2 regions of the Arthrobacter sp. 10T416 genome follow, and region 1 is predicted to be linked to the other one. Evidence: riboswitches for the same ligand, from Rfam matches in the RefSeq annotation. Region 1 holds a riboswitch; the other holds the start of a gene.

Region 1 (8,996 bases):
GGGCAGCTGAGCGCCTACGGGCACCTGCACCTGGACGGACGCCAAAGCGCGACGGCGGCCCGCGCCCATGCCGTGGAGACCGAACAGACGGTGATCACCGCCTTCGGCCTGGGTACGGCCCGCAACACCCTGGCGCGGCTGCAGGCGATCTCGGCGCTGTCCCCGGACCAGCTCTGGGTCGTGGTGGATGCCGGCCGCAAGCACGAGGACACGGCCCGCTGGGTCAGCCTGCTGCGCGCCCGCCTTGAGGTGACGGCCGTGGCCGTCGTGGGCGCCGCGGATACCGGTTCGCCCGAAAGCGTCGATGCGCTGGGCCTGCCCGTGGGCTGGATCGACGGCCAGCCGGCGCCCGTGCCTGCGCCGTGGGCCGCAGCCCCCGGCCACGAAGGGTAGATTGAGAGAATGCTGGTACTAACACGCAAGCCGGGCGAACAGATCATGATCGGCGACGGCATCGTCATCACTGTTCTGGAAGGCCGCGGCGACGGCGTCCGCATCGGCATCGAAGCACCCCGCGGCGTCCCCATCCAGCGCCGGGAAGTCATCGAGGCCATCGCCGCTGCGAACCTCGCGGCCGCCGAAGCGGGTGCGGAGGCCGACGCCGGCACCGAGGACGCCCTGCGCGGGCTGCTGCCGCAGGCACCTGCCGCCTCCGCGGAGTGAACCTGGCCGCCTGACGGCACCGGCTGCGCGGCTGGACCTCCGGGCCGCAGCAGCCCTGCCGTCAGTGCGAGTTCGCGTCGTCGCCCAGGTACTGCACCATCAGAGGCAGCGTGGCGCGGCGCGTGATGGCCAGGGCACGCTCGATGTTTCCGGCCACCGTCAACTGTTCGAGGGCCTCGGCGGGATCGGCGGCAGCCGGGGGTGGCTGCAGGCCCTGGATGAGGTCCTCGTTGACGCGGGTTGCCCCGGCAAGCCGGACGAGCAGGCTGCGCAGGCCGTCGAGGTGTTCCTGCAGGACCGTGGGCCACGAGCCGTGAGGTGCGGCGGCAATCAATTCAGGCAATGTCGCTTGCGCCGGGAGGCCCCATTCAGCGGCCACGGCCGCGGATTCGACATTGCGGGCCAGGGCCTCGAAGCGCATCCGGTCCAGGACCGACTCCACTTCCGACGCCGTAAACGCGATCCAGTGGATGTTTCCGGCCGCTACGTGCAGGCGCTGCGTTTCCAGGCGGAACAGGAGCAGTTCCAGCTGCCGCCGCTCCTGCCACAGCGCCGCCGAAAGATCCGCTGCACCCATGGGCCCCATTCCCCTGTCATCCCGGCCAAATTACGGCTTTCCGCATTTTCCGCCAAGCTTTTCCCTGAGGGTACACGCAGATTCCAGATCAGGTGATAGGTTTCGTTCTGGGTGCTGCGCCCGAGCTTCGAACACCGTCTCCCATGGGGGGAGCACGGGACCGTTTGCGGGTGCGGCGCTCAGGGTTTTAAAACTCCTGATCCGTCTCATGGGGGGACACACTATTGAATCGCGTGGAACGCAACGAGATGGTTACCCAGCACCTTCCGCTGGTTGGCTATCTCGTCTCTGATTTGTGCTCGAAGGCGTCCCACCTCTCGCGCGATGACCTGGCGTCGGCCGGGGCTGTAGCCCTCATTACGTCGGCCGACTCCTTCGACCCTGACCTGGGCGTACCTTTCGGCGCCTTCGCGCGCCGCCGCATCCTCGGCGCCTTCGCCGATGAAATGCGCGCCAGCGACTGGGCCACACGCTCCGCGCGCCGGCGGATCAAAGAGACCATGTCCGTCCAGGAAACCCTGGCCGCAGCCCTCGGCCGCACCCCGTCGGTGGACGAGATCGCGTCCGCCCTTGGCGTCCAGCAGAGTGTCGTTGAGGCTGCCCTCGCGGACGCCTCACGCACCCTCACCCCGCTGGACGACGCCGTCGTCGACACACTCGCCGCCGAGACCCTGTCCCCGGAAAGCTCCGTCCTCGCGGACGAACGGCTCCAGTACCTCCGGGCCGCCGTAAAATCCCTGCCGGAGCGGATGCGCTACGTTGTGGAGGAAATCTACTTCGGTGACCGGACCGTCAAGGACCTGGCCGCGGAACTCGGCTCGACGCACGCAGCCGTGTCGCAGCAGCGTGCCGAGGCAATCCGGCTGATGCGTGACGGCCTCACGGCCCACTACGCCGATGATCCGGACCAGGGCTACGAACCCCAGTCCCGCATCACCCCGCGCCGCCGGAACGACTACCTGGCACAACTGTCCGAGGCCACGGCCGGCGGTATCACCCGGGCACTCTTCCCGCAGGGCCCCATGCTCAACCAGGCAGTCTAGAACCTTCCGCCAGCTTAGTAAGCACACTTAGTAAGCTAATTGTGAAATTCCGCCGGAACCATCGAAAGCCCTCTCCTCCCTGGAGTAGCGTCTGAGGCATAACGCCGTACCAGCCGTTCCAATCAAGGAGGATGCATGAAAGCAACACCGACCCTGACGAGCAACCTGCAGGCCGTTCTCGTGGACCTCATCGAACTCCACGTCCAGGGCAAACAGGCCCACTGGAACATCGTGGGGACGAACTTCCGCGACCTTCACCTGCAGCTGGATGAAATCATTGAGGCCGCCCGCGGCTTCGCTGACGACCTTGCCGAGCGTATGCGCGCCCTCCACGCCCTCCCGGACGGCCGCAGCTCCACGGTGTCCAAGACCACCGCGCTCGCCGAATTCCCCACCGGCCTGATCAACACCAAGGACGCCATCGACAAGATCGTTGCCGCGCTCGAGGCCGCCGTTGGCACCATGCGCAAGGTCCACGACGAGGTCGACGAGGAAGACCCCACCACCGCGGACCTGCTGCACGAGTTCATTGCCAAGTTCGAGCAGTACGCCTGGATGGTGAACGCCGAGACGATGCGCGCCACCGCCAGCGTCACCACCCCCGACTCCAAGAAGTAGTTCGGGCCCTACGCCCATGCAGCGTCCGGCGCCGGGTTTCCCGGCGTCGGACGCTGGCGTTTAGCGCCGGGCGCACGGCGGCGGCCGCTAGGCCGCCGTCGGCACCCTCCGGAGCACGACGGCGGCCAGCACTGCCGCGCCGGCCATCAGTGCCAGGGCGATGGCGGCCGTGACGTGGACGCCGGAGTCGAATGCCGCCCGCGCGGCAGTCATCACGGCCTCGGCCGCGGGTCCGGGGAGGGTCTGGGCCAGCTCCGTAGCCCCGGCCAGGGTCTCGCCGGCCCGCGCGGTGGCCTCCGCCGGCGCCGTCCCCGCAGTGCCGGCCGGCAGTCGCAGGTTGTGCTGGTACGACGCCGTCAGGATGGAGCCAAGGACGGCCGTGCCGAGCAGTGAGCCAACCTCGTACCCGGTCTCGGAAATGGCGGCCGCGGCCCCGGATTTGGCTGCCGGCACGGACCCCAGGATCAGGTCGTTGGAAATGGTTTCGGCGGCTCCGACGCCCAGGCAGAGCACCAGCAGGGCCGCCAGCAGGATGCCGGGACCGGCGCTGTGGTCGCCCAGGGCCACCAGACCGTAGCCCGTGGCGCTCAGGACCAGGCCGCCGGCCACCACAAAGCCGGGCCGGACCTTGCGGACCAGGGGCACCACCAGCAGCCCGGCCACCACAGTGGCGACCAGTGCGGGGATCATGGCCATCCCGGACTCGGACGGCGACTGCCCCTCCAGCAGTTGCAGGTGCTGGGCGAGGAACAGGATAAAACCGTTGTAGGAAAACAGCGCCAGCACGTTGGCCGTAATGGCGGTGCTGAACACGGGGTTGCCGAAGAGGCTCAGATCCAGCAGGGGAGTGCCGGACTCGTCCGCTGCCAGCCGGCGCTGGCGGCGGACGAAGGCGTACCCCATCAGCAGGCCGTCGCCAAGGGCGGCGAGCGGTCCCGCTGCCATGCCCTCGGTGGCCAGGATTTTGATGCCGTAGACCGCCGGGGCCATGGCGAGCATGGACAAGGCGATGCTCGGCAGATCCACCCGGCCGGGGTTCGGGTCCCGGGATTCCGGGATCAGGGCAGGGCCGAGGACCAGCAGGGGCAGGATGATGGGCACCGCGACCAGCAGGACCGCTCCCCACCAGAGGTGTTCCACGAGCCACCCTCCGAAGATGGGCCCCAACGCGGCGCCACCGGAGAACCCCGCGGCCCAGACCGCCACGGCCAGCCGCCGGCGGTTGGGTTCGGGGAAGATGTTGCGGATCAGGGACAGCGTGGACGGCATCAGCATGGCGCCGAAGAAGCCGAGCCCCGCCCGCCCTGCGATCAGCCACTCAGCGGCGGGCGCGAAGGCTGTCACCGCGGAGACTGCCGCGAAACCGGCGCTGCCGATGAACAGCAGCCGCCGGCGGCCAATCCGGTCGCCCAGGCTACCCATCGCGACCAGCAGGCCGGCCAGGACCAGGGGGTATGTGTCGACGATCCACAGCAGTTCCACTCCGGAGGCGTCCAGGCTGCGCGCGATCGCCGGCAGCGCGAACGTGAGGGCGGTGTTATCCACGGCAACGAGCAGCACCGGAAACATCAGCAGGGCCAGGGCCAGCCAGTCGCGCCACGCCGGGCGCGGAGCGGAGGTGGTGCCGCGGGTGGTACCGGAGGTCGACGGGCGGTAGGAGACGGTCATCGAATAACTGTACCGTCTGGACGGTACAGTTAAGAAATTGGCGGTGCGCCGGGCATGATGGGAGCCATGGCCAGAAAACCCGTCGCCCGTGAAGCCGTCCTCGACGCCTTCGAGTCCCTGCTCATCACCGAGGGGGAGCGGGCCGCCACCCTCGACGCGGTAGCCAGGCTGGCCGGCGTCTCCAAGGGCGGTCTGCTGTACCATTTCCCCACCAAGGACGCCATGATCACGGTGCTGCTGGAGCGCCTGGACCGGCTCCTCGCCGACGACCTCGCCGCCATGGCCGCTGCGCCCGAAGGGGCCGCCGCGTACTTCATCAAGTCCTCGGTGTGGGCCGACACCCCACTGGACCGGGTCTTTGTGGCCGCCACCCGGCTGGCCGAAGTGGCACACGCCGAGACCCTGCAACGGATGGCAGGCGTGCAGGCGAGCTGGCTGGCCCTCCTCGCGGCGGACGTCGGCCCCGCGATGGCCAAGCCCGTTCTCTATCTGGGGGACGGGCTGTACTTCAATGCGATGCTCGCCCGGGGACCGGGCGGGGCGCCGACGGAAATGGCGGGCGACGTCGAAAGCCTGCTGGCCGCCGTCGAACGGCTGCGCGGCTGACGGGCGGGGCCGTATATGTCGCGGCTCCGGCGTCACTGGTTTGCGGACCTTGCCCCCGGCGTAGGACAATAAGTCTGTGACTATGGTCACGAGCAATTGAATATGCCTTTGATCTGCGGCGGGAGAGTTCTGCAAGTAGGTACAAGCAGGCGCCGTAGGAGCAAATCCTCCCCAGGAATCTCTCAGGCCCATGTACCGCCGCGGCAAGGCAACTCTGGAAAGTAGCACGTGCGTTATCTGACGCGACGTGCTCACCGACGGTGCAAGCGGAGCCCCGCATAGCGGCTGCGCGGAAACTCTCAGGTCCAATACAGAGCGGGGAGGAACCCGAATCAATGTGGCGTACCGTGCGCCGCCTTAGTTATGGAGTTCCTAGTGACTGTTACCTCAGCCTCCACGTCCTTCGTTGACCGGCATATTGGCGCCCGCCGCCAGGCCGACGTCGCCGCCATGCTCAAGGCAGTCGGCTACGACACCGTCAACGACCTTGTGGACACCGCCGTACCGAAGGACATCCGGCAGGATTCTGACCTGGCGCTGGGCGTAGCGCTCAGCGAAGTGGAAGTCCTCGCCGAGCTGCGCACGCTGGCCTCGAAGAACAAGACCGCCGTCCAGATGATCGGCCAGGGCTACTTCGACACCGTCACCCCGGCCGTCATCCGCCGGAACATCCTCGAGGCCCCGGCCTGGTACACCGCCTACACGCCCTACCAGCCGGAAATCTCCCAGGGCCGGCTCGAGGCGCTGCTGAACTTCCAGACCATGGTCCAGGACCTCGTGGGCCTGCCGATCGCCAACGCCTCGCTCCTGGACGAAGCCACCGCCGTTGCCGAAGCCGTCCTGATGATGCGCCGGGCCAACAAGAACAAGGCCGCCCACGACGGCAAGACCGTCCTCGACGCCGACTGCCTCCCGCAGACCATCGCGATCGTCAAGGGCCGCGCCGAGGCCCTCGGCTTCGAAGTTGAGGTCGCCGATCTGTCCAAGGGCCTGCCCAAGGGCGTTATCAACGGCGTCGTGCTGCAGCAGCCGGGCGTCTCCGGCCGCGTCTTCGACCACACCGCCGTCATTGCCGAGGCCAAGGAACGCGGCGCCCTCGTCACCGTGGCCGCGGACCTGCTGTCCCTGACCCTGATCACCCCTCCCGGCGAGCAGGGGGCCGACATCGCCGTCGGCTCCGCGCAGCGCCTCGGTGTGCCGCTGTTCTTCGGCGGCCCGCACGCGGCTTACATGGCCGTCCAGAAGGGCCTGGAGCGCTCCATGCCCGGCCGCCTGGTTGGCGTCTCCAAGGACAACGCCGGCATCCCCGCCTACCGGCTGGCGCTGCAGACCCGCGAGCAGCACATCCGCCGCGAGAAGGCCACGTCCAACATCTGCACCGCCCAGGCGCTGCTGGCCATCGTCGCGTCCTTCTACGCCGTCTACCACGGCCCCGACGGGCTCAAGGCCATCGCCGAGACCACCCACGGCCACGCCAAGACCATCGCCGCCTCGCTCCAGGCTGCCGGCCTGGACGTGCTGCACACCTCCTTCTTCGACACCGTCACCGTGTCCGTGCCGGGCAACGCCGCCGGAATCATCGCCGCCGCCGACGCCAAGGGCATCAACCTGCGCGCCATCGACGCCGACACCGTCGGTATCTCTGCTGACGAAGCCACGACGCCGGCGATCGTCGCCGACGTCGTCGCCGCCTTCGGCGCGACTGTCGTAGACAAGAATTCAGAGGATGCCGCAGGCTTCGCCCTGGACTCCGCCGTCGAACGGACCTCGGACTACCTGCAGCACCCGGTGTTCAACACCCACCGCTCCGAAACCCAGCTGCTGCGCTACATCCGGCGCCTCTCGGACCGGGACCTGGCCCTGGACCGCACCATGATCCCGCTGGGCTCATGCACCATGAAGCTGAACGCGACCGCCGAGATGGAAGCCGTCTCCTGGCCGGAGTTCGCCTCCATCCACCCGTTCGCCCCGGAGTCCCAGACCGCCGGCTGGCGCGAACTGATCGAGGACCTCGAGGCACAGCTGACCGAGATCACCGGCTACGACCAGGTCTCCATCCAGCCCAACGCCGGCTCCCAGGGCGAACTCGCCGGGCTCCTCGCGATCCGCGGCTACCACCTCTCCCGCGGCGACGCCCAGCGCACCGTCTGCCTCATCCCGGCCTCGGCGCACGGCACCAACGCCGCCTCCGCGGTCCTGGCAGGCATGAAGGTCGTAGTGGTGGCCACGGCCTCCGACGGTACGATCGACCACGCCGACCTGACCGCCAAGATCGAACAGCACCGCGACGCGCTGTCCTGCATCATGATCACCTACCCCTCCACCCACGGGGTCTACGACGCCGACGTCCGCGAAGTCTGCGACGCCATCCACGCTGCCGGCGGCCAGGTCTACATCGACGGCGCCAACCTGAACGCCCTGGTCGGCCTCGCGCAGCCGGGCCAGTTCGGCGGCGACGTCTCGCACCTGAACCTGCACAAGACCTTCTGCATCCCGCACGGCGGCGGCGGACCCGGCGTCGGCCCGGTCGCAGCCAAGGCCCACCTGGCACCGTTCATGCCGGGCAACGCCGCGGATCCCGCCAACGGCGCCGACGGCACCCCGATCTCCGCATCCCGCTACGGATCGGCCGGCGTGCTGCCGATCTCCTGGGCCTACGTGAAGCTCATGGGCGGTGCCGGCCTGACCGAGGCCACCAAGTCCGCCCTGCTCGCCGCGAACTACATCGCGACCCGGCTCAACGAGTTCTTCCCGGTGCTCTACACCGGTGAGGGCGGCCTGGTGGCGCACGAGTGCATCCTGGACCTGCGCGAACTCACGGCCAAGACCGGCGTGACCGCCGAGGACGTCGCCAAGCGCCTGATCGACTACGGTTTCCACGCCCCCACCCTGGCGTTCCCGGTGGCCGGCACCCTGATGGTGGAGCCCACCGAATCCGAGGACCTGGGCGAGATCGACCGGTTCATCACGGCCATGATCACCATCCGCAAGGAAATCGACCAGGTGGCCCACGGCGAATTCACCGTCGAGCACAGCCCGCTGCGCAACGCACCCCACACCGCCGCGGCCGCCGTGTCCACCGACTGGGACCGGGCCTACCCGCGCGAGCAGGCCGTGTTCCCGGTCCACACCCTCCGCCAGGACAAGTACTTCCCGCCGGTCGGCCGGATCGACGGCGCTGCCGGCGACCGTAACCTCATCTGCTCCTGCCCTCCCCTCGAAGCCTTCGAAGAGGACACCGCAGACCACTCCGCCACCTCCGACTCCGCCAACTAAGGACAGCCACCGATGACTGAGAACTACACGGCTCTGTACGAAGAGCACAAGAAGGCCGGCGCGTCCTTCACCGATTTCGGCGGCTGGCAGATGCCGCTGAAGTACACCTCCGAACTGGCCGAGCACCACGCCGTCCGCAACGCAGCGGGCCTGTTCGACCTCTCCCACATGGGCGAAGTCTGGGTCACCGGCCCGGACGCCGCCGCGTTCCTCGACTACGCCCTCGCCGGCAAACTCTCCGCCATGGCCGTGGGCAAGGCCAAATACTCGCTGATCTGCCAGGAAGACGGCGGCATCATCGATGACCTCATCACGTACCGCCGCGGCGACGAGAAGTTCCTCGTCGTCCCGAACGCCGGCAACGCCAAGGTGGTCGCCGCCGCGCTCGCCGAACGGGCTGCCAACTTCGACGTCACGGTAGAGGACGTCTCCGCCGAGACCTCCCTCATCGCGGTCCAGGGCCCCAAAGCCGAAGCAATCCTGCTCCGCCTGGTCCCGGCCGCCCAGCACGGGCTCGTCACGGAGCTGAAGTACTACGCCGCCGT
Region 2 (8,996 bases), on a different contig from region 1:
GCTGCGGAAGAGCTGACCGGCGGCCGCGGCGCCGGCTAGTGGAAAACGAGCCAGCCGACGACGGTGGCCAGGCCGGTCAGGAACGCGCCCCAGAGGATGTCCGCGACCACGATCGCCAGCGGCCAGTTTTTCAGGGTGGCGGCGTTGGTGAGGTCATAGGTTGCATAGGCGAAGCCGCCCAGCGCGGCGCCGTAACCCAGCGCCGTCAGCCAGCTGCCGCCGTCGAGCGCGGGCCGGAGGGCAAAGAAGAGGATCCCGGCGATGTACAGCACGTAGAACACCACGGCGTACCCTAGATGGGGCTTGTCCGACATCAGGTGGCCCAAGTGCCGGCGGTAGAACTTGTTCATCGACTTGAGCCAGACGGCGTCGATGACGGCGAACGCGGCGGCTACCACCAGGAATTGCAGAATGACCATAAGGGAGCATAACAACATGCAGCAGGCCGCGGCGGGACCCCGGAACCTGACGGTGTTCCGGCAGGATCACTCCCTCGGCCCGGCGGCGGACCTCGACTTCGCCCTGACCCTTCTGCAGCGGGTCAAGACCGGGTCCCTGGTCCCCCTGCTGCGGCTCTACCGGCCCGCCCCCACGGTGGCGTTCGGCCAGCGTGACACCCACTTGCCCGGCTTTGACGCCGCCACCCTGGCCTGCCGGGAACTTGGTTTCGAACCGCTGGTCCGGAAGGCCGGGGGCAGGGCCGCCGCGTACCACGAGGGCACCCTGGTGATCGACCACCTGGAGCCCCATGCTGACGCGATTGCCGGGGCCAAAGGCCGGTTCTCCCTCTTCGGCGAGCTGCTGGCGCAGGCCCTGCGCGACGCCGGGGTGGCGGCCGCTGTCGGCGAGATTCCGGGGGAGTACTGCCCGGGCGAATTCAGTGTCCACGGCCGGGATCCCCTGGTCCCGGAGCACCCCATCAAGCTGGTCGGCACCGCCCAGCGAGTGGTGGCCGGCGGCTGGCTGTTCAGCTCCGTGATCATCGTGGAGAACTCCGCGCCCATCAGGGCAGTCCTCGAGGCGAGTTACGCCGCGCTGGGCCTTGACTGGGACCCGGCCACCGCCGGCGCCGCCGATGACCTGGTCCCGGGCCTGGACGTGCCCGCCGTGGAGGCAGCCGTACTGGCCGCCTACGCCCGGTACGCCACGCTCGACGACGGCGACTTCGGCGCCCTGCTGCCCTAACGGCCGAGACGGCTCACGCTGGGCGGGCGGCCAGGAGCTGTTCGCGCAGGATATCGGCGTGCCCGCAGTGCTGGGCCAGTTCCCGCAACAGGTGCAGGTAAACCCACCGCAGCGGCAGCGGGCCGCGCCTGTTTCCGGTCACCAGGTGGTCCAGGGCGAGAGGTGCGGCGCGCTCACGCGATTGGGCGCAGGCTTCCCGGTACGCGGCCTGGACGCCGGCGATCGAGTCATCGGGAGCCAGGATGAAGGACTCGTCCGGGGTGGCCGGAATACCGATGTCCTGCCGGCTGCGGCGGGTGATGGCCTCGTCGAACCAGACCTTCTCCACGAACGTGGCGTGCTTGACCAGCCCCAGCAGCGTGGTGCGGGAGGTGACCAGGGACGCGCGGGCCTCCTGTTCGGTCATTCCGTCCAGGCAATCGTGCAGCGCGGCCCGGTGTTCGTCGAGGAATGCGTCGAACTGCGTCCGCAGATCCGCGGCGAAAATACCGGGCTCCGTGCTGGGGTGATGGCTCATAGGGCCACATCCTAATAGCACCCGGCCCGGCACCGGCCCCTGCGGCCCCTCCGGCCCGGCCGGTGCTATCCGCCCGGAGGACCTACCGGCGGGTAGCGCCAGAACGCGGGCTGCGTCACAAATCCGGCGGTTTGACTTTCCGGCGTGATCCATCCCACACTGAATCCGCCGGACAATCCTTCCGAGGAGGTCCCGGCGATCATGTTTGGCGGTTACCGGCCCGAGCCAGGGCACGGCAACCATGACGACGCGTTCTTGCCCGGAGCCACCCTCCGCAGCGCCGCGCCACCCCCTATAAGTAAACAAGCCTATGATCTGCGGCGGGAGAGTCCTGCCGGTACATGCAGCAGGCGCCGTAGGAGCAAATCCTCCCCAGGAATCTCTCAGGCCCACGTACCGCCGCGGCGAGGCAACTCTGGAAAGCAGCCGGATCATTTCCCGGCTCACCGACGGTGCAAGCGGTTCCTGCGGGGGCAGGTACGCGGAAACTCTCAGGTCCAAGACAGAGCGGGGAGGAACCCGAATCATCGTGGCACCAGCCACTTGAACGATGGAGTTCCTTATGACGATTCAGCGACCACCTTCCACCATGGTTGAAGCTCCCCACCTCGAGCGGCAGCTCAGCAACCGGCACATCCAGCTCATCGCGATCGGCGGCGCCATCGGCACGGGCCTGTTTATGGGCTCGGGCAAGACCATCTCCGCGGCCGGCCCCTCGGTCATTTTCGTCTACATGATCATCGGCTTCATGCTGTTCTTCGTCATGCGGGCCATGGGCGAACTGTTGCTCTCCAACCTGCACTACAAGTCCTTCAGCGATTTCGCCGCCGATCTGCTGGGCCCGTGGGCGGGCTTCTTCACCGGGTGGACGTACTGGTTCTGCTGGGTGATCACCGGCATTGCCGACGTTATTGCCATTGCCGGGTACTCCCAGGAACTCTGGCCCGGCCTGCCCCTCTGGATTCCGGGCCTGGTCACCATCGCGATCCTGCTGCTGCTGAACCTGACCACCGTCAAGGCCTTCGGCGAGACCGAATTCTGGTTCGCGCTGATCAAGATCGTCGCGATCGCGGCGTTGATTGTTGTGGGCCTGTTTATGATCTTCAGCGGGTTCAGCTCCGACGCCGGACCCGCGACTTTCAGTAACCTCTGGAGCCACGGCGGCTTCTTCCCGAACGAGTTCATGGGCTTTGTGGCCGGCTTCCAGATCGCCGTCTTCGCCTTCGTCGGCATCGAACTGGTCGGCACCACCGCAGCCGAGGCCAAGGACCCCGAGAAAAACCTGCCGCGGGCCATCAACTCCATTCCGATCCGTGTCCTGCTGTTCTACGTCGGCGCACTTATCATCCTGATGTCGGTCACGCCGTGGACCCAGTTCGCCGCCGGACACAGCCCGTTCATCGCCATGTTCTCCCTGGCCGGCCTCGGCGCCGCCGCCACCGTGGTCAACCTGGTGGTCCTGACCTCGGCCATGTCCTCGGCCAACTCCGGGATTTACTCCACCTCCCGCATGGTCTACGGCCTCGCCCAGGAAGGTGACGCCCCCGCCCGCTTCGCAGCGCTGTCCCGCCGCAAGGTTCCGCAGAACGCCTTGTTCCTTTCGTGCGTGCTGCTGCTCTCCGGCGTCGTGCTGATGTACGCGGGGGAGAACATCGGCAAGGCCTTCGAAATGGTTACAACCGTCTCCGCCGTCTGCTTCGTCTTCGTGTGGTCCATCATCCTGGCCAGCTACCTGGCCTTCCGCAGGCGCCGCCCGCAGCTGCACGATGCCTCGAAGTTCAAGATGCCCGGCGGCGTGCCCATGGTCTGGGTCGTCTTCGCCTTCTTCGCCTTCGTGCTCTGGACGCTGACCACGCAGCCGGACACGCTGTCGGCCCTGCTGGTGACGCCGGTCTGGTTCATCATCCTCGGCGCCGCATGGCTGGTCCTGCGCCGCCGTCCGGTGCACCTGGCCCGTTACGAGGCCTTCAAGGCCGAACTCCAGTCCGAGCAGGATGAAGCTGCCGGTTCCCGGAAGGTGGATAGCCTGTGAGCACCGCAGCAACCCCACAGTCCGGCGGCCCCGCAGCTGTACAGCGGGAGGAGCCCGGCGCCGAGTTCGTCCTCACCCTCGACTGCGCCGAATCACCCGGCATCATCAACGCGGTGTCCAAATTCCTGCTGGACCACGGCTGCAACATTGTGGACATCAAGCAGTTCGGCGACCGGCTCGTGGAGCACTTCTTTATGCGCGTGCACTTCGTCTCAACCGGCACCGCGGCGGACGTCGAGGAGCTCCGGCAGGATTTCGCGCCGGTCGCCGCCGAGTGGGCGATGACCTGGCGGCTGGAACGCCACGGCCGGAAGCAACGGATCCTCGTTATGGTCTCCAAATACGGGCACTGCCTGAACGATCTTCTCTTCCGCGCCAGAATCGGTGAACTCCCGGTCGAGATTGTCGCCGTCGTGTCCAACCACCCGGACCACGAGGGCCTGGTCACCTGGCACGGGATCCCCTTCCACCACGTGCCCGTCAGCCCCGCGACCAAGCCGGAGGCGGAAGCAACGCTCCTGGACCTGGTGGAGGCGTACAACGTGGAACTTGTGGTCCTCGCCCGGTACATGCAGGTCCTCAGCGACAACCTCACGGCCAGGCTCGCCGGCAGGGCCATCAACATCCACCACTCCTTCCTGCCGAGCTTCAAAGGAGCCAAGCCCTACCACCAGGCTTACGCCCGCGGCGTCAAGACTGTCGGGGCCACGGCGCACTACGTGAACTCGGAACTGGATGAGGGGCCGATCATCGCCCAGCAGGTCATCGAGGTGGACCACACCTATACCCCGGAGGACCTCGTCGCCGTGGGCCGGGACGCCGAATGCAAGGCCCTGACGAACGCCGTCCGCTGGCACTCCGAGGGGCGCATCATCCTCTCAGGGAACCGCACCGTCATCCTGCGCTGACCCGCGCCCGCCTGCCCAAATTCTGGAGTTCCCTGTGAAGACCCACCTTCCTCTGTCAACCGCGTCCCATGCCCCGTCCGCCCAGCCGGATTGCGCCCCGGCAGACACCACACTGCCGGCGCGGCTGGAAATCATTCCCACCTCCGGCATCGTCACCAGAGTCCAGGCCGGACTTGCGCCGGGGGCGGCGCTGACCGTGACCTGCCTTCCCCATCACGGTGTCCAACCCACCCTGGAAACAGCCGTCCAGCTGCGCGGGCTCGGCTACAGCGTGGTCCCGCATCTGGCGGCGAGGAGCCTTGAAAGCCGGGCGCAATTGGCCGGCATCCTCACCGAGTGCCGGACCGCGGGGATTACCGAGGTTTTTGCCGTCGGCGGTGATGCCGCGCAGCCGGCCGGCCCGTACCAGAACAGTGCACGGCTCCTGGAGGACATCGCCGATTTGTCCGGCGGGTCCATGTCGGCCGGCGTTGCCGGGTACCCGGAAGGGCATCCCGGGCAAAGCCAGCTGTACATGCTGGATGCGCTGCTGGAAAAACAGCACCTCGCCACCAGCGTGGTGACGCAGATGTGCTTCTCGGCGGCCCGGATCAGTTGGTATGTCGAGTTGCTCCGCCGCGAAGGCGTCACCCTTCCGGTGTGGGCCGGCGTCGCCGGGTCCGTTCCACGGACCAAGCTCATTTCGCTGGCGACCAAGATCGGGGTGGGACCGTCCCTGCGGTTCATCAGCCGCAAGGGCCCGCTGGCCCGGCGGCTCCTCGACGGCGGCAACTACTCGCCCAGCCGCCTCGTGGCCGAATTGTCGGCGGCGCAGCCGGCCCTGGCGGGCGTCCACCTCTATACATTCAACAACCTGGAACCGTACGCGGCCGCCGGCGTAACGGCGGCTTCTGGAACGGCGGCGCCGGTGGAGCGGCAGCCATGACCGCGCCGGCCGGCGACCCCAGGCAGCTCCCGCGTACCGGGTGGCGGCTGCCGTGGGCAGCCCTGCCGCGCGGCCTGCCGGTACGGATCACGGCCGGCGGCCGTTACCTGGGGCCGGGAACCGTGGACGGGTCGACGCCGGACGGTGCGGTGATGTGGGTCCGCTTCAACGGCCTCGAGGGCCGCCGTATGTTCCACCGCGACGACACGGTGTTCGTCGAAGTGGGCTAGTCGAAGTCGGCTGGGCGGCGGTGGCGGCCCGCGGCGCTGTCAGTGGCCGCGGGCTATCCACTCCTCCAGGTGCGGCGCCTCGGCGCCCACCGTCGTCGAATCGCCATGACCGGTGCGCACCACGGTGTCTGCGGGCAGCGTGAGCAGCCGGTCGCGGATGGACCCGATGATGGTGGGGAAGTCGCTGAAGGACCGGCCGGTGGCGCCCGGACCGCCCTGGAAGAGCGTGTCACCGGTGAAGACGGTTCCCTCGGCGGGCAGGTAGAAGCTCACCGAGCCGGGGGAGTGGCCCGGGGTGTGCAGTGCTTCGAGGCGGGCCCCGGCCACCTCGAACGTGTCGCCGTCGTCAATGCCGTGCTCCGGTTCGGTCCCGGGGAAGACGCGGTCCCACAGCATCCAGTCCTGCTGGTTCAGGTAGACCGGGGCGTTGACCAGGCTGCGGAAGGCGCCGACCGCTGCGATGTGGTCGTCGTGGCCGTGGGTGAGCAGGATGGCCTTGACGTTCCGGCCGGCGACGGCGGCCGCGGTGGCGCCGGCGTCGTGGGCGGGGTCGATCACCACGCATTCCTGGTCGTTGCCGACGATCCAGACGTTGTTGTCCACGTCCCATGTGCCGCCGTCGAGCGAGAACGTCCCGGACGTGACCAGGCGGTCGATCCGCAGTGCTCCGCCGCTCACAGTTCCACCACCGAACGCAGCACGGCACCGTCGTGCATCTTGTCGAAGGCGTCCTCGATCTGGTCGATGGTGATCCGCTCCGTGACGAAAGCGTCGAGGTCGAGCCTGCCCTGCCGGTACAGGTCGATCAGCATGGGGAAGTCGCGGGATGGGAGGCAGTCGCCGTACCAGGAGGACTTCAAGGCACCGCCGCGGCCGAAGACGTCCAGCAGTGGCAGTTCCAGGGTCATCTCCGGGCTGGGAACACCCACCAGGACCACGGTGCCGGCGAGGTCGCGGGCATAAAACGCCTGCTTGTAGGTCTCCGGGCGGCCGACGGCGTCGATCACGACGTCGGCGCCGAAGCCGCCGGTCAGTTCGCGGATCGCCTCGACCGGATCCACGCCGGAGGAGTCCACGGTGTGGGTTGCGCCGAGCTCCTTGGCGCGATCGAGCTTCTTGGCGTCGATGTCCACCGCGATGACAGTGGTGGCGCCGGCCAGGGCCGCGCCGGCCACGGCCGCCACGCCCACTCCGCCGCAGCCGATCACGGCCACGGAATCGCCGCGGCCGACGTTGCCGGTGTTGATGGCGGCGCCGAGGCCGGCCATCACGCCGCAGCCGAGCAGGCCGATGGCGGCGGGGTCGGCGTCGGGGTCCACCTTGGTGCACTGCCCGGCGGCCACCAGGGTTTTCTCGGCGAAGGCGCCAATGCCGAGCGCAGCGGTGAGCTCCGTGCCGTCCGCCAGGGTCATCTTCTGGGTGGCGTTGTGCGTGTTGAAGCAGTACTGCGGCTCGCCGCGGCGGCACGCGCGGCACTCGCCGCAGACAGCGCGCCAGTTCAGGACAACCCGGTCACCGGGGGCAACGTCGGTCACGCCGGGCCCCACCGCGCTGACCACCCCGGTGGCCTCATGGCCGAGCAGGAACGGGAAGTCGTCGTTGATGGCGCCCTGCTTGTAGTGCAGGTCCGTGTGGCAGACCCCGCAGGTGAGGATATCCACCAGGGCCTCGCCGGGCCCGGGGTCCGGAACCAGGATGGTCTCCAGGGTGACGGGGGCGTTCTTGGAGCGGACGACCGCGCCTTTGACTTCGTGGACCATGGGTGGCTCCTTTCATCACCGCGTCCGCGACGGGATGCGGCACGGCGCGGAACCCCGGGGTCAGCAGGGAGTCCGCGCCGTGGTGGTGTGGTGGTGGGTGTCCTGGTGGGACTTAGGCCGCGAGGCGGGTCTTGACCTCGGCCGCCGAGGGATTGGTGGCTGCCGTGCCGTCCGGGAAAAGGACGGTGGGGACGGTGCGGTTGCCGCCGTTGAGCTTCTCCACGAGTTCGGCGGTGCCTTCGACTTCCTCGATGTTGATCTCGGTGTAGCCGATGCCCTGGGCGTCCAGCTGCTTCTTCAACCGGTTGCAGTAACCGCACCAGGTGGTCGAAAACATGGTGATGGTGCCGGAATCGGGGGTGAAGTCCACGAAGTTCTCCTCAACGCTGGTGGGCGGCGCGCAGTTGGCAGCGCCTCTGCCGGCAAAGCCGGATGTCACTGTGATCAACCGTAACCCGGGAGGCCCTATTCCCGCACGGCGGGTCCCGATGGCATGCTGGTGCCATGTGTGGACGCTACGTGATGGCCCGGGCCGTGGGGGATCTTCTGGCCGAGTTCGACGCCGGACTCGAGGAGGAGGTGGTCATCCCGCCGTCGTGGAATGTGGCCCCGACGGCGGACGTGCCCATCCTGCTGGAGCGGCTGGTGGACGGCGAACCGGTGCGGCAGCTGCACATTGCCCGCTGGGGCCTGGTGCCGTCGTGGGCCAAGGATCCCGGCATAGGCTCCAAGATGATCAACGCCCGCAGTGAGAGTGTGCTGGAGAAGCCGGCCTTCCGGAAGGCCACCCGTGCCCGGCGCTGCGCTGTGCCGGCGGACGGATATTACGAATGGAAGGGCGAGGGCCGCGGCAAACAGCCCTATTACGTGCACCCGGCGGACGGCTCCCCGGTGGTCTTTGCCGGCCTCTACGAATGGTGGAAAGACCCGTCCAAGGCCGAGGGGGATCCGGAACGCTGGCTGTTGTCCACGTCGATCCTGACCACTGACTCCCCGCCGGAGGGCTACGCCGACGGGATGCTCGCCGAACTGACGGCGCTGCACGACCGCGTTCCGCTGCCAATGGACCGGGCTACCATGGCGACCTGGCTGGATCCGCAGGCCGACGACGCCGCTGCCCTGGTGGGGCTGGTCCGGGCCGGCGCGCACGACGTCGCCGAGGGCTGGAAGATCGACGCCGTGGGCACCGCCGTCGGGAATGTCCGGAACGATTCCCCGGAGCTGATCGAACCGGTCGGCAGCCTGTTCTAGGGGACACCCCGCGGTCGCGCGAACGGCTGCGGCGGGCGGCCCGAGGGCCGCGCCTAGACCGTGACTTTGCCGCCGGCGTCGACCGTCCACGTGGGGTTGAAGGCGACCTCCCAGCGGAAGCCGTCAGGGTCCGCGAAGTAGCCCGTGTACCCGCCCCAGAGTTGCGTCTTCGGGGCAGCCACGACGGC

The links. A riboswitch is a leader RNA that binds a small molecule or an ion and turns the genes downstream of it on or off. The one in region 1 is predicted to bind glycine.
Region 2: another riboswitch for glycine. It lies ahead of cycA (D-serine/D-alanine/glycine transporter); the one in region 1 lies ahead of gcvP (aminomethyl-transferring glycine dehydrogenase).

The regions. Positions count from the first base shown of each region.
Region 1 covers NZ_JBFTHI010000004.1:12,432-21,427, forward strand. Annotated here, with positions in the region: gene AC1DBE_RS06480 (hypothetical protein) at 1-393, shown strand, start outside; gene AC1DBE_RS06485 (carbon storage regulator) at 403-663, shown strand; gene flgN (flagellar export chaperone FlgN) at 725-1,240, opposite strand; gene AC1DBE_RS06495 (sigma-70 family RNA polymerase sigma factor) at 1,465-2,283, shown strand; gene AC1DBE_RS06500 (Dps family protein) at 2,419-2,901, shown strand; gene AC1DBE_RS06505 (MFS transporter) at 2,989-4,569, opposite strand; gene AC1DBE_RS06510 (TetR/AcrR family transcriptional regulator) at 4,636-5,175, shown strand; glycine riboswitch at 5,285-5,383, shown strand; glycine riboswitch at 5,385-5,499, shown strand; gene gcvP (aminomethyl-transferring glycine dehydrogenase) at 5,539-8,451, shown strand; gene gcvT (glycine cleavage system aminomethyltransferase GcvT) at 8,464-8,996, shown strand, end outside.
Region 2 covers NZ_JBFTHI010000001.1:511,266-520,261, reverse strand. Annotated here, with positions in the region: gene AC1DBE_RS02365 (thioesterase family protein) at 1-16, shown strand, start outside; gene AC1DBE_RS02360 (DUF2177 family protein) at 36-419, opposite strand; gene AC1DBE_RS02355 (lipoate--protein ligase family protein) at 436-1,185, shown strand; gene AC1DBE_RS02350 (DinB family protein) at 1,199-1,702, opposite strand; glycine riboswitch at 2,014-2,111, shown strand; gene cycA (D-serine/D-alanine/glycine transporter) at 2,265-3,734, shown strand; gene purU (formyltetrahydrofolate deformylase) at 3,731-4,642, shown strand; gene AC1DBE_RS02335 (methylenetetrahydrofolate reductase) at 4,677-5,567, shown strand; gene AC1DBE_RS02330 (hypothetical protein) at 5,564-5,797, shown strand; gene AC1DBE_RS02325 (MBL fold metallo-hydrolase) at 5,837-6,475, opposite strand; gene AC1DBE_RS02320 (S-(hydroxymethyl)mycothiol dehydrogenase) at 6,472-7,557, opposite strand; gene AC1DBE_RS02315 (mycoredoxin) at 7,670-7,927, opposite strand; gene AC1DBE_RS02310 (SOS response-associated peptidase) at 8,062-8,808, shown strand; gene AC1DBE_RS02305 (VOC family protein) at 8,862-8,996, opposite strand, start outside.